Regions from separate parts of the Variovorax multivorans genome, predicted to be linked through region 1. Evidence: predicted binding sites of a transcription regulator. Region 1 holds the regulator's gene; the other holds the start of a gene.
The links. The regulator FliA, encoded in region 1, starts transcription of late flagellar genes. The targets are predictions, from matches to a motif close to CTAAAGTTTNNNNNNNNNNNGCCGNTA.

Region 1 (6,168 bases):
GAGATGTTCGACGGCACGGTCTTCCACACGGTGTTCAGCGCCGAGGAGTTCGCGCTGCCGACCGCCTGAGCGGCGTCTTTCTTGCCGTCCTCTTCGGCGCCGCTCTCTTCGGCGCCGTCTTCTTCGACAGCGCCTTGCCATCGAGGTCCGCCAGCTCCCACCGGCCGCCGACACCAGCGCATGCGCGCTGTTGATCAGCCCGATGTGCGAAAACGCCTGCGGAAAATTGCCGAGCTGCCGCTGCGCCACCGGGTCGTATTCCTCCGCGAACAGGCCCAGGTCGTTGCCCAGTGCCAGCAGGCGCTTGAACAGGGCTCGCGCCTTGCGCAGCTTGCCCATGGCCACGTACACGTTCGACAGCCAGAAGCTGCACGCGAGAAACGCGCCCTCCCCGCCTTCGAGGCCGTCCACGCCTTTCTCTGTGCGATAGCGGTACACCAGCCCGTTGAAGATCAGCTCCTTCTCGATGCGCGCGATGGTGCCCTGCACCCGCGCGTCATGGATCGGCAGAAAGCCGATCAGCGGCATCCACAGCAGCGCCGCATCCACCGTGTCGGCGCCGTAGTACTGCACGAATGAATTGCTCGCGGCGTCGTAGCCGCAGGCGCAGACCTCGGCGTGGATCTCGTCGCGCACCTCGCGCCAGCGCTCGACGGGGCCTTCGAGCCCGTACTCCGTGGCGCTCGCGATCATCCGGTCGAAGGCCAGCCAGCACATGATCTTGGAATGCACGAAGTGGCGCGGCTCGCCGCGCACTTCCCACAGGCTGCAGTCGGGCTCCTTCCACAGCACCATCAGGTGCTTCGCGATGGCGCGCTCCAGCGGCCACACCTTTTCCATGTCCGCGAGCCCCGCCTTGCGCGCCGCATGAAAGGCCGCGATGACCGAGCCGTACACATCGAGCTGCCGCTGCCCGTGCGCACCGTTGCCGATGCGCACCGGGCGGCTGTCTTCGTAGCCCGGCAGCCAGCCGAGTTCGAGTTCAGTGAGCGAGCGTTCGCCGTGCAGGCCGTACATCACCTGCAGCTCTTCGGGCGAGCCCCCCACCGCGCGCATCAGCCACCAGCGCCAGGCGCTGGCTTCTTCTACATAGCCCGAACCGATCAGCGCGTAGAGCGTGAGCGCCGCATCGCGCAGCCAGCAGAAGCGGTAGTCCCAGTTGCGCTCGCCGCCCGGCAGTTCGGGCAGCGAGGTGCTCGGCGCGGCGACGATGCCGCCGGTGGGCTCGTAGGTGAGCGCCTTGAGCGTGAGCAGCGAGCGCATCACCGGCTCGCGAAACTCGCCGTCGTAGCCGCAACGGCCGGTCCACGCGCTCCATTCGGCGACGGTGCGCGCCAGCAGCGCACTGGCGTCGCGCGTCACCGGCGGCTTCAGGTGCGAGGGAAACCAGTCGAGGCTGAACGCGATGGCCTGCCCCGCGGACACGGTGAAGTCGGCAAAGCTCGCGAAGTTCTCGTTGGTCAGCGGCACGCCAGAACTGATGCGCACCGAGTCCGGCCCGGCCGTGGCAAACACCGCGCCGTCGCGCCGCTCCATCCAGGGGCACCACTCGCCGTAATTGAAGCGGATACGGAACTCGGTGTGCATGGCGACCGTGCCGCGCACGCCCTGCACGATGCGCACGACCTCGTGCGTGCCGTCGAGCGCGGGTCGGGGCATGAAGTCGGTGACGATGGCCGTCCCCTTGGCCGTGCGAATCGTGGTCTCGAGCACCACGGTGCCGGGCAGGTAGCGACGCGTGACGCGCGCCTTGCGGTCTTTGGCACGCATCGTCCAATGCCCGTTGCGCTCGTCGCCGAGCAGGCTGGCGAACATCGCGGCTGAATCGAAGCGCGGCAGGCACAGCCACTCGATATCACCACCGCAATGCACCAGGGCCGCGCTGTGGGTCGAGCCGATGAGCGCGTAGTCGCCAATGGGGCGGTTCGGGCGGTCGGCGTGGAGCCGTGAGGAGGGTTGCTTGGGAGTCTTTGGCAAGAGGCCGAGCTTTGCCGTGCGCGCGGGCGTGGCACGCCAGCGGCGGGCGCGGATTGCTGACGGACAACGCCTAATGGCGCATGACAAATGAGGCACCCATCTACTTGTTCCTGGGGATGGCCTTCGCACCGTCGCGCTCCTACCATCAGCCGCGCACGAAATGACAAGAGGCTCGTGAAGATGAAACGGCACAGGTCGCCGCTTGGGCCCCATGGTGCAGCGCTCTACTTTGCCCCTCCCATTCCAACGCAAATAGACATCACACGTGAACGGACACAACCAACTCTTCCGAGCCGATCCCGTTGCGTACGCGCAGCTTCGCGCGATCAACGGCGTTTCGTGGTTCATGCAGAACGCGCAGGCGCAGCAGAATCCCGCTTTCGCCATGCAGGTCCTGGTACTCAACACGGCCAAGATGGGCTCGTTCGATCTGCAGGGCACCGCGCAAGCCCTCCAGGTCACCTTGAGGCCGGTGGGAAATGTCCTCCATCAGGATCAGCCGATCTCGGCGTATTGGTGTCCTTTCATCCAGGGCAACGTGATGCCCGGATTCGTCGACGTACCTCGACACAACCCGCAGCACAGGTTCGTCTTCACCGCCGCCATGAATGGCTGCGCCCTGATGGTGACGAACTCGCCGCTCGGTGCGCATCTGATCAGGGTGTATCACCACCAGCACCCCGGGCAAGCCAACATCAATCAGATGATCCAGGCGCAAGGGCAGGAAGTGATCTCGTACATCGGCTTCGACGACTACGGCCACGCCAACCAGCATATTCCGCTGCCGAACGCCTTCAACTTCCTGTACTACAGGAACGGCGCCTGGAAGTACGTTCTGCAACCGCAACTGTTCGATCCACTCACGAACAATGTGACGCTCAACGGCCTCATCCCCTCGCAGGTGCTCGATGCGACTTTCTGATTCAGGCGGCGGCCCCGGCCCCGGAGCCCGCTAGAGCACGTCCTTCAGCTTCGCCCGCAGCCTGCTGATCGCCTGGCTGTGCAGCTGGCACACCCGCGACTGGCTCACCTCCAGGATCGCGCCGATCTCGCGCAGGTTCAGCTCTTCCTCGTAGTAGAGGTTCAGCAGCAGCTGGTCGCGCTCCGGCAGCGCACCGATGGCGTCCACCAGCTGATGCCGGAAGCCGCTTTCCAGCAGCTGCTCCAGCGGATCGTCGCTGCCGCGCCGGTCCTTGCGCGCGTCCTGCGAATGGCTGTCGAGAAACGGGCTGTCCGGGTCGTCCTTGGAGAAGTCTTCGACATACACCAGCTGGCAGCCCTGGATCTCCTGCAGCAACGACTGATACGCCTCCAGGTCCATCTTCAGCTCCTTGGCGATCTCCCCTTCGGAGGGAGAGCGCCCGAGCTTGTGGCCCAGCGCCTGGATCGCCTTCTCGACGCCGCGCGCCGACTGGCGCAGGCCGCGCGAGCCCCAGTCGCTGGCGCGCAGCTCGTCGAGCATGGCGCCGCGGATGCGCTGGCTGACGAAGGTCTCGAACTGCGCGCCGCGGTTGTCCTGGTAGCGGCTGGAGGCGTCCAGCAGGCCCAGCATGCCGGCCTGGATCAGGTCGTCCAGCTCCACGCTGGCCGGCAGCTTGGCCATCATCTGCAGCGCGATGCGGCGCACCAGCGGCTGGTGCTGTGCCAGCAGATGTGATTTTTCGATGGTTCCCTGTGCGGTGTACACGGCCGTCCTTCTTGGGTTGTCCGGGTCGGCGGGCTCAGGCCACGGCCTGCAGCGGCTCGGCCGTGCGCCACGGCCAGCGGTCCATCTCGCCGGCAATGCGCCGGAAGTCGACAGCGGCATGGCTCGCGGGAAAGGCCTCGACGATGGTCTTCTTCAGGCGCCACGCATCGGCAACGAGCGGGTCGAAGCGCACCCAGCCCGCGGGCTGCAGCAACAGCGCGAGATAGCGGCTGGCGGCATGCGCGAGGTTGCTCATGATCTGGCGCGCAGCCACCGCGTCGGCCGCGCCGTTGACCAGGAAGCGCATCTGCTTGAGGCCGTGCGCATGGTGCAGCCGCTTGATGCCCGCATAGGCCGCGGTGATCGACGCGGGGTGCGGCTGCAGCACCAGCAGCAGGTCGTCCGCGCCCTGCGCGAGCGCCGACAGCCGGCCTTCGGCGTCGAAAGCCGCATCGACGATGACGACGCCGTCGTGCCAGAACTTGCGCGGGTCGATTTCGCCATCCGCACCATTCACCGCGCCGTGCGGCGCGGGTAGCACGTGCACGCCGCAGGCTGCCCTGACCTCTGCACCATCCAGCGTCAGGCGCTGGCTTGCTACATCGGCCAGGTTCCCCAGCGGATCGATGTCCCACACCTCGCAGGCCGAACCCACAGTCGGGCAGTGCTCGTCCAGCAGCAGCACGTTGCGCCCCTGCAGGGTCAGTGCCACACCGAGATTCATCGCGGCCGTGGTACTCCCCGCGCCCTGCCCCAGGCCGGCGACGGCCACCACGCGCGCATGCGTCGGTGCGAGCATGCGCCGCAGTCCGTCGGCCTGATCGGCAACCAGCTTGTTCATTCCTGCTCCCTCAACCCAGCTTCTCCAGCGCACGCGGCGCCTGCGTGGGAGCGGTCGACTCGGTGCCCAGCGCCTCCAGCAGCAGAAAGAGCTTGCCCACGCCCGCATACAGCGCACTGCCGCTCATGGCCCGTCCGTTGCGCGCCGGGCGCCCCGTGAGCTGGCCCAGCAGCGCGCGCGCGCGGTCGGCCCACTCGCCCTCGGCCTGCAGCAGGCGCCAAACGGTGGTGGTCATCTGGCCGGCGATCAGCAGCCGCTTCATGATGTCCGGATCGCCCAGCTCGCCGATGCCGCCGACCATCTGCACACCGTCGCGCAGCAGTCGGAAGCAGGGCTCGGCGTCGCTGGCCCAGCCCAGCCATTGCGCGAGCTGCTGCGTGGAAACGTCCGCGCCGATGTTGGTCAATGCATGGCCCTGCGCCAGCACGTTGCCGGTGCGCGCATCGACCACCCGCGTGGCGACGCAGCGCAGCGCGGGCATCGCATCGCGCCCGATGCCCGCCGCCATGGCGGCCGCGTTGAAGCGCAGCACCACATCGGCATGCGCCTCGCTGCGCAGCGCGGCCTTGCCGCGAAAGCGCACGGGCCGCCCCCCGCCGAATTCGAAGTCCATGCGCGCGAGCGTGTCGGGTGCGCCGGTGCGCACGTCGATCACCGCGGTGGAGCCCGGCGCGCGCGCCAGCCAGCGCTGGCCCGCGGCCTGCCACTGCACCATGGCCTCGATGCCGGGCAATCTCGTCAACAGATGCACCAGCGGCTTGTGACCTAAGTCTTGCAGGCGCAGCCACGGCACCTGGCGTGCACCGGGCTTGCGCGCGGCGTCTTTCATGCCGCGGGTGGCGGCGGTCGACAGCCACTGGTTCGGCGCGGCCAGCGGCAGGCCCGTGCGGTCCGACAGCAGCAGGCTGCCATGGCATTCATAAGCATCGCCGCCTTCGTTCGAGCGCAGCCCGACCTGCCCGCACAGCGCGAGCACATGGGTCTCGCAGCCAGCCGCCACTTCGCTGCGCGCATGCACCATCAGGTCGTGCAGCACGGCCTTCTGGCCGGAGCCTTCGTCGCCGGCCTGGCGCCACAGTGCGCGCGAACGCTCGAAGCCGATCTGCGCGCCGGCCAGCGCGCTCGCGGTGGTGGCGAGTTCTTGCGCGTCGTGCGCCATGGCGCGAATCAGGTTCTGGTACTTCAGCCGCAGGCGGTCGGTCTCGCCCTGCGCCTGCACCACCTGCACCGAGGGGCCTGCGCCTGCCGGCTCTTCGTGCAGATCGCTTTCCGCGGGCACAAACAGCGGGCTGTGCTGGCGCGGCTGGAAGACGCTGTCCACCAGCTGCGCGCGGTCGGCCTGCATCAGGTTCTCAGGCACCTTCTGACCGCTGGAGATGTAGTGCACCGGCAGGCGATGACGGATCACGGTGTCGATCAGCGCGCCCGGATGCGTGGCCTCGTCGACCTTGGTGAAGATGCAGCCGGTGAGCTCGTTGCCGTGGCGGTAGGCGTGCACCACCTCGTTGAGCGTGTCGCCGTGGCTGGTGGCGTTGAGCAGCAGCAGCCGCTTCACGGGCCGCTGGCTCTGGCCGAGCATCGCGATCTGTTCCGACACGGCGCGGTCGCGCTGGCTCATGCCGACGGTGTCGATCAGCACCATGTGCTTGTCGCGCAGGTCCTG
Region 2 (6,168 bases), on a different contig from region 1:
CGCGCTCTCGCAGTACCCGCTGTTCTGGTACGAGGAAGCCGGCGATCCGCTCGACTACGAACTGCAGGCCAAACTCGGCGAGGTGTACGCCGGCCCCATGGCCACGGGCGAGAACCTGTTCTCGATGCAGGACGCGCGCAACCTCATCCGCCACGGCGGCATGCGCCCCGACCGCGACTGGCTGCAGTTCGACTGCGCGCTGAGCTACGGGCTGGTGGAGTACCTGCGCACGCTCGACATGCTGAAGGCGCACGGCTGGTCACCCTCGCGCTGCATTCCGCACGGCGGCCACCAGATGTCGCTGGCCATCGCGGCCGGCCTCGGGCTCGGCGGCAACGAGAGCTACCCCGACCTGTTCCAGCCCTACGGCGGCTTCCCCGATGGCGTGAAGGTGGACAACGGCTACGTCACGCTGCCGCCGCTGCCGGGCATCGGCTTCGAGGGCAAGGCCGATCTCATTGCGGAGATGCGGGCGCTTGCTGCCTGACGAAAGAAAGTCTCAGGGCTGGAAGTCTCAGGGCTGGAAGCCGGAGCGCCGTACAACGGGCTCCCATTGCGCGCGAAAGGCCTTCAGCATCTGCGCAGTCTCGGCCGCATTGCTGACCACGGGCGTGATGTAGAGCGCGTCGGCCGCCTTCTGCAGGCCCGGGTCTTTCATGACGTCGCGGATCGCGTTGGCCAGCAGTTGCACCTTGGCGGGCGGCATGGTGCTGGGCGCGAAGAAGGTGTTCCAGCCGTCGGCATCGATCTTCATGCCGGCTTCGCGGAAGATGGGAATGTTGGGCGCGAAGCTCGCGCGCTTCTTGCCCGAGGTGGCCAGGATGCGGATCTTGCCGGCCACGTGCTGGGGATAGAGCGAATCGAGCGTGTCGATGGCAATGGGCAGGCTGCCGCCGCTCAGGTCGGCCGCCAGCGGCGCCGAGCCGCCGTAGCCCTTGATCTGCGGCTGCACGCTCAGCGCATCGCCCACCATCAGGCCGAAGAAGTGGGGCAGGCTGCCGGTGGCGGGCACGCCGAAAATCGCCTCTTCCGGATGCGCCCATAGCCGGCTGACGAGAAACATCGCGCGGTCGAGCTGGAGCTTGTTGCCGACCGCGAGTGCGAAGTCGTAGCTGCTGACCTGCGACACGGGCACGAAGTCCTTGTCGGGGTCGTAGCCCGCGTCCTTGAAGACCAGCGGTGCGACCACCATCACGGCGGGGTTGCCGAGCATCAGCACGTTCTGCCCAGCGGGGGTGCGCTTCACTTCCTTGGCCGCAAGCCGGCCGCCCTCGCCCGGGCGGTTTTCCACGGTCACCTGAACGCCGAGCTTGGGCGTCAGCCGCTCGGCGATCAGGCGCGCGATGCGGTCGGTGCTGCCGCCCGGCGCATAGCCGACCACGAGGGTGATCGGCCCGCCGTCCAGCGCGGCGGGCGCCTGGGCGTGGACCATGGGAGCGCAAGCGGCCAGGGCAATGCCCCACGCCATGATGAGCTTGCGCCTGGAAAGAAATGCGGGCATCGGATCTCCTGCGAGCGGTTGTCGTGAACGGGCCCGCGCGAGTTTTCACGGCGAAAATCGCGCGCCAAGAATGTTTCTGTTCGTTCAAATTTGTTACCGGTTTATACGTATGGGCAAACAGTTGATCTAATCAACTACCGGTGCTCCGAGGCGGGCGAACCACACTCCCCATCCCACTTTTCATCCGTATGCAACAAGCTTTTCCCGATGCGGCAGCGTTGCGCGCGCCCCGTTCCCTGAACGACCTGCTGCTGTACCGCCTGGCACGAGCCATGCGCTCGGGCAACGGCATGGCAACCCGCCTGGTCGAAGGAGGCTTCGGCATCACGCGCCGCGAGTGGGGAATGATTGCCACGCTGGCGCAGGAGGGCGAGATGACTGCGTCGACGCTGGCCACGCACCTGCACCTGGACCGCGTGCGCACTTCGCGCGGACTGCGCAGCCTGGTCGACAAGAAGCTGGTGGTGCGGCGACAGGACGCTCAGGACCGCCGCGAAGTGCATGTGCGGCTGAGCGCTTCGGGCCAGCAGTTGTTCGGCAGGCTGTTCCCCCGGATCGCGGGGCTGAACACCGAATTGCTCGAAGGCATCGAGCCTGCGGATCTCGATGTCTTTCTTCGCTGCCTGCAGCACCTGGAACAACGCGGAGAGCAGTTGCTCGTGCAGGGCGTTGTCATGGAGAAGGCGGACCGGCGCTCGGGGGGCACGCGGCACCGGTGGCCGGAGCGCGGAGGCTGAGTCAGGCCTTCACGTCCAGCATGCTGCCGATCGAAGTGCCGCCAGCGCCACCGGCACTGACACGCTGCGATGTGCTGCCACTGCTGCTGTCGCTCTCGTCCATCGAAGCCATCGCGCTCTTTTGAACGCTGGCCGTGCGCAGCGCATTCATCTGCTGCTGCAGCATGGCAAGCCGGGCCGCCAGCGCGTCGAGCTGCAGCCGGATCGCATCGCGTGCATCGCCCTCGGGTGTGCCGAGCAGCTGACCCTGCGTTTCCGCGATCTGCTTCTGAGTCGTCGTGATCTGGCGCTGGATCTTCGCGATTTCGGCGTTGACGTCGCCTCCGCTTCTGGCGCTGCCGGTCGCACTGATGGCATTCAGCATCTGGGTCCTCTGTTGTGTCCTCAAGAGGGTTATCGGCAACCGAGGCGAAAACTGAAGGGCCTTGCATGACCGCGATCGCGAACTAGACTGAACATGAGGGCACCCGCGGTGCCGGGGGCCAAGGAGCCTGCCATGTACAAGCGTGTTCTTGTCGCAACCGACGGCTCCGCGCTGTCGGAGCAAGCAGTCAACGCCGCCGTCGACCTGGCCCTGCTGACCAACGCGGAACTGGTGAGCGTCACCGTCGCGCACATCGAGCCGGTCGGCTACTTCGAAGGCTCGATGATGCTGAGCCAGCGAGACATCCAGGCCACTCAGGAGCATACGGACCGCGCCGCCCAGCAACTGGTCGACAAGGTCGTGGCCACTGCGGGCGCCAAGGGCGTTCGCAACCCGCAGGCCATCGTCATGAAGTCGAACCAGGTGGCCGAGGCCATCATCACGACCGCAAAGAACCAGCAGTGCGACCTGATCGTGATGGCCTCGCACGGACGGCGCAGCCTGGCGCGCCTGCTGATGGGCAGCGAGACGCTGCATGTGCTGACGCACTCGCACATTCCGGTGCTGGTGCTGCGCTAGCGCGACGGCGCAACCTTTCGCAGGCACTCCATCAGGAGCTGACTGGCGGGCGTCTGCGAGCGCCCCCGCAGCGTGATGATGCCGACCGGCGGTAGTTCGATCGGCACGTTGATCTTCAGGATGCACAGCTGCTCATGCTTCGCAAAGTGCCGGGCGACACTTCGCGCCAGGAACCCCACGGCCGGCCGCTCATGCATGACGGACAGCGTGACAAGAAACGACGCTGTCTCGACGATGTCCGCCGGCGGCACGAGGCGGTGCTTGTAGAACATCTGGGCCAGCTTCGAGCGTGACGAAGCCCACGGCGGGGGCACCACCCAGGGCAGTTCGGCGAGCATCTTCCAGCTCGGCCTGGCAGCCTGCGCCAACGGATGCTCGGGGCTCACCACGATGCACATCGGCTCTGTGTAGAGGGCCTCGGTCTCCAGGTCCGGCGAGGCATAGCCGGGCTCCAGCCGGCCGACGATCAGGTCGAGTTCGCCCACGCGCAGGCGGGGGAGCAGCCGTGTGAGGTCGCCCTCTTCCACCATCACGGTGGTCAGCGCCGACTGCTTCTTGAGCTGCTGGATGGCCTTGACGAGAAGGCTCGGCGTAGCCACCACCATCGCGCCCACGCTGGTGCGGCCGGCACCGCCGCTGGCCACGGCATCGATCTCGTCGCGCGTGCGCTGGTAGTCGGCCAGCACCGAGCGGGCAAAGCGCACCACCGTCACGCCGAAGGGCGTGGGCTCGGTGCCGCGCGTGGAGCGCGTGAACAGTTTCAGATCGAACATGCGCTCGATCTCTGCCAGCATCTTCGAAACGGCCGGCTGCGTGATCGAAAGAAACTCCGAAACCCGCCCGAGGTGGCGGAACTCATCCAACGCCACCAGCAGTTGCAGATGACGCAGCTTGAGGTTGGAACGAAGAACGCGGTCGATCTGGCTCATGGGGTCGCAGGGGTTTTGAGCGGGCTTTCTTCTTCATAACCTGGAGCTCATGAAGAGAGTCCGCTATTTCATTGGATGGCAATGATTGTCTCCGGAAGAATCCGCCTTGCTTGCCGAACAACGATTTCTGGAGACAACGATGAAAACCCCTCGCAACATGGCGCGGCGTCAGCTCGTGCTGGGCGGCCTTGGCGCCGCCGCGCTCGCCACCGCCCCCGCTCGCGCACTGGCCGCCGACTACCCCGAACGCCCTCTCACATTCATCTGCCCGTGGCCCGCGGGCGGCACGGCCGACCGGTCGATGCGCATCATCTGCCAGATCGCCGCACGCGAACTCGGGCAGCCCATTGCGCTGGAAAACCGCGCAGGCGCCTCGGGAATGATCGGCACCAAGGCCCTGGCCTCGGCGCGGCCCGACGGCTACACCATCGGCCAGATACCGATTTCGGTCACGCGCTTCTCCCAGATCGGCACCGTGCAGCTCGATCCGCTGAAAGACCTCACCTACCTCGCGCGCACTTCAGGCCAGACCTTCGGCATTGCCGTGCCGGCGCGCTCACCATTCAAGTCGCTGCGCGACGCGGTGGCGCAGGCCAAGGCCCATCCCGGCACCATCACCTATGCGCATGCCGGCATCGGCGGCGCCACGCACGTGGGCATGGAACAGTTCGCGCAGGCCGCCGGCGTGAAGTTCAACGCCATCGCCTACAAGGGCGGCTCGGCCGCGCTGCAGGACGTGCTGGGCGAACAGGTCGACATGCTGGCCGACAGCAGCTCGTGGGCGCCGCATGTGGAAAGCGGCAAGCTGCGCCTGCTCGCCACCTGGGGCGAGGCGCGCACGCCGCGCTTCAAGGACACGCCCACGCTCAAGGAACTCGGCTTCGACGTGGTGGTGGAAGCGCCCAACGGTATCGGTGCGCCCAAAGGCCTGCCGCCCGCAGTCGAGAAGCGGCTGCGCGATGCGTTCCGCACAGCCGTCAACAGCGAAGAATTCCGCAAGGTGGCGGAAAGCATCGATGCGCCGGTCATGTACCAGGACGGCCCCGACTACCAGAAGTACGTGCAGACCGTGTACCGGCAAGAGACCGACCTGATCCGCAAGCTCAACCTCAAGGAGCTGATGGAAAAGGGCTGATGAAGCCTTCGCCCACCGGCATCCGAACCTGCTCGAAGCAACCCCACGCCACGCCATGAACGACAGCCCCCTGCTTCGCCTGCACCCGAACGACAACGTGCTGGTCGCCAAGAGCGCCATTGCCCTGGGCGAGACCATCGCCGAATTCGGCGTGCGCGCCAGGGCGCAGATTCCTGCCGGCCACAAGATCGCGTCGCGCGCCATCGCGGCCGGCGAGGAAGTGAAGAAGTACGACACGGTGATCGGGGTGGCTTCGCGCGACCTGCAGGCCGGCGACTACGTACACAGCCACAACCTCACGCTGGTCGACAGCTACCGCGACCCCGCCTTCTGCCAGGACGTGCGCCCGGTGGACTTCGTACCAGTTGCCGAGCGCGCGACCTTCATGGGCTTCGAGCGAGCCGGCGGCGGGGTCGGTACGCGCAACTTCATCGGCATCCTGTCGTCGGTGAACTGCTCGGCCACGGTCATCAAGCGCATTGCCGCGCACTTCACGCCCGAGCGTATGGCCGCCTTTCCCAACGTGGATGGCGTGGCCGCCTTCGCGCAGACCAGTGGCTGCGGCATGTCTTCGCCGAGCGAGCATTTCGACGTGCTGCGCCGCACACTGGCGGGCTATGCGCGACACCCGAACCTGGCCGGCGTGCTGATCGTGGGCCTGGGCTGCGAGCGCAACCAGGTCGATGCACTGGTCGATTCGCAAGGGCTCGAAGCGGGCCGACTGATGCGCACGCTGGTGATGCAGGAGGTGGGCGGCACGCGCCAGACCATCGAGGCCGGCATCCGCGCCATCGAAGAAATGCTGCCCGAGGCCAACGCCGCGCGGCGCACGCGCGTCGGCGCGCACCACCTGAAGATAGGGCTCGAATGCGGCGGCTCCGACGGCTTCTCGGCCATCACCGCCAACCCGGCACTGGGCGCGG

Region 2: ACSFCA_RS08255 (FlxA-like family protein) is a predicted target of FliA. The motif match lies at 2,633-2,659, and genes of this name have one in related genera.

Annotation. Positions count from the first base shown of each region.
Region 1 is NZ_JBPJZL010000008.1:78,847-85,014, reverse strand. Features, by position in the region: gene ACSFCA_RS22025 (glycoside hydrolase family 15 protein) at 1-1,977, opposite strand, end outside; gene ACSFCA_RS22030 (putative antibiotic biosynthesis monooxygenase) at 1-69, shown strand, start outside; gene ACSFCA_RS22020 (hypothetical protein) at 2,243-2,899, shown strand; gene ACSFCA_RS22015 (RNA polymerase sigma factor FliA) at 2,930-3,664, opposite strand; gene ACSFCA_RS22010 (MinD/ParA family ATP-binding protein) at 3,699-4,505, opposite strand; gene flhF (flagellar biosynthesis GTPase FlhF) at 4,516-6,168, opposite strand, start outside.
Region 2 is NZ_JBPJZL010000003.1:257,366-263,533, forward strand. Features, by position in the region: gene ACSFCA_RS08240 (mandelate racemase/muconate lactonizing enzyme family protein) at 1-487, shown strand, start outside; gene ACSFCA_RS08245 (tripartite tricarboxylate transporter substrate-binding protein) at 515-1,501, opposite strand; gene ACSFCA_RS08250 (MarR family winged helix-turn-helix transcriptional regulator) at 1,690-2,238, shown strand; gene ACSFCA_RS08255 (FlxA-like family protein) at 2,240-2,602, opposite strand; gene ACSFCA_RS08260 (universal stress protein) at 2,735-3,181, shown strand; gene ACSFCA_RS08265 (LysR substrate-binding domain-containing protein) at 3,178-4,110, opposite strand; gene ACSFCA_RS08270 (tripartite tricarboxylate transporter substrate binding protein) at 4,250-5,245, shown strand; gene ACSFCA_RS08275 (UxaA family hydrolase) at 5,301-6,168, shown strand, end outside.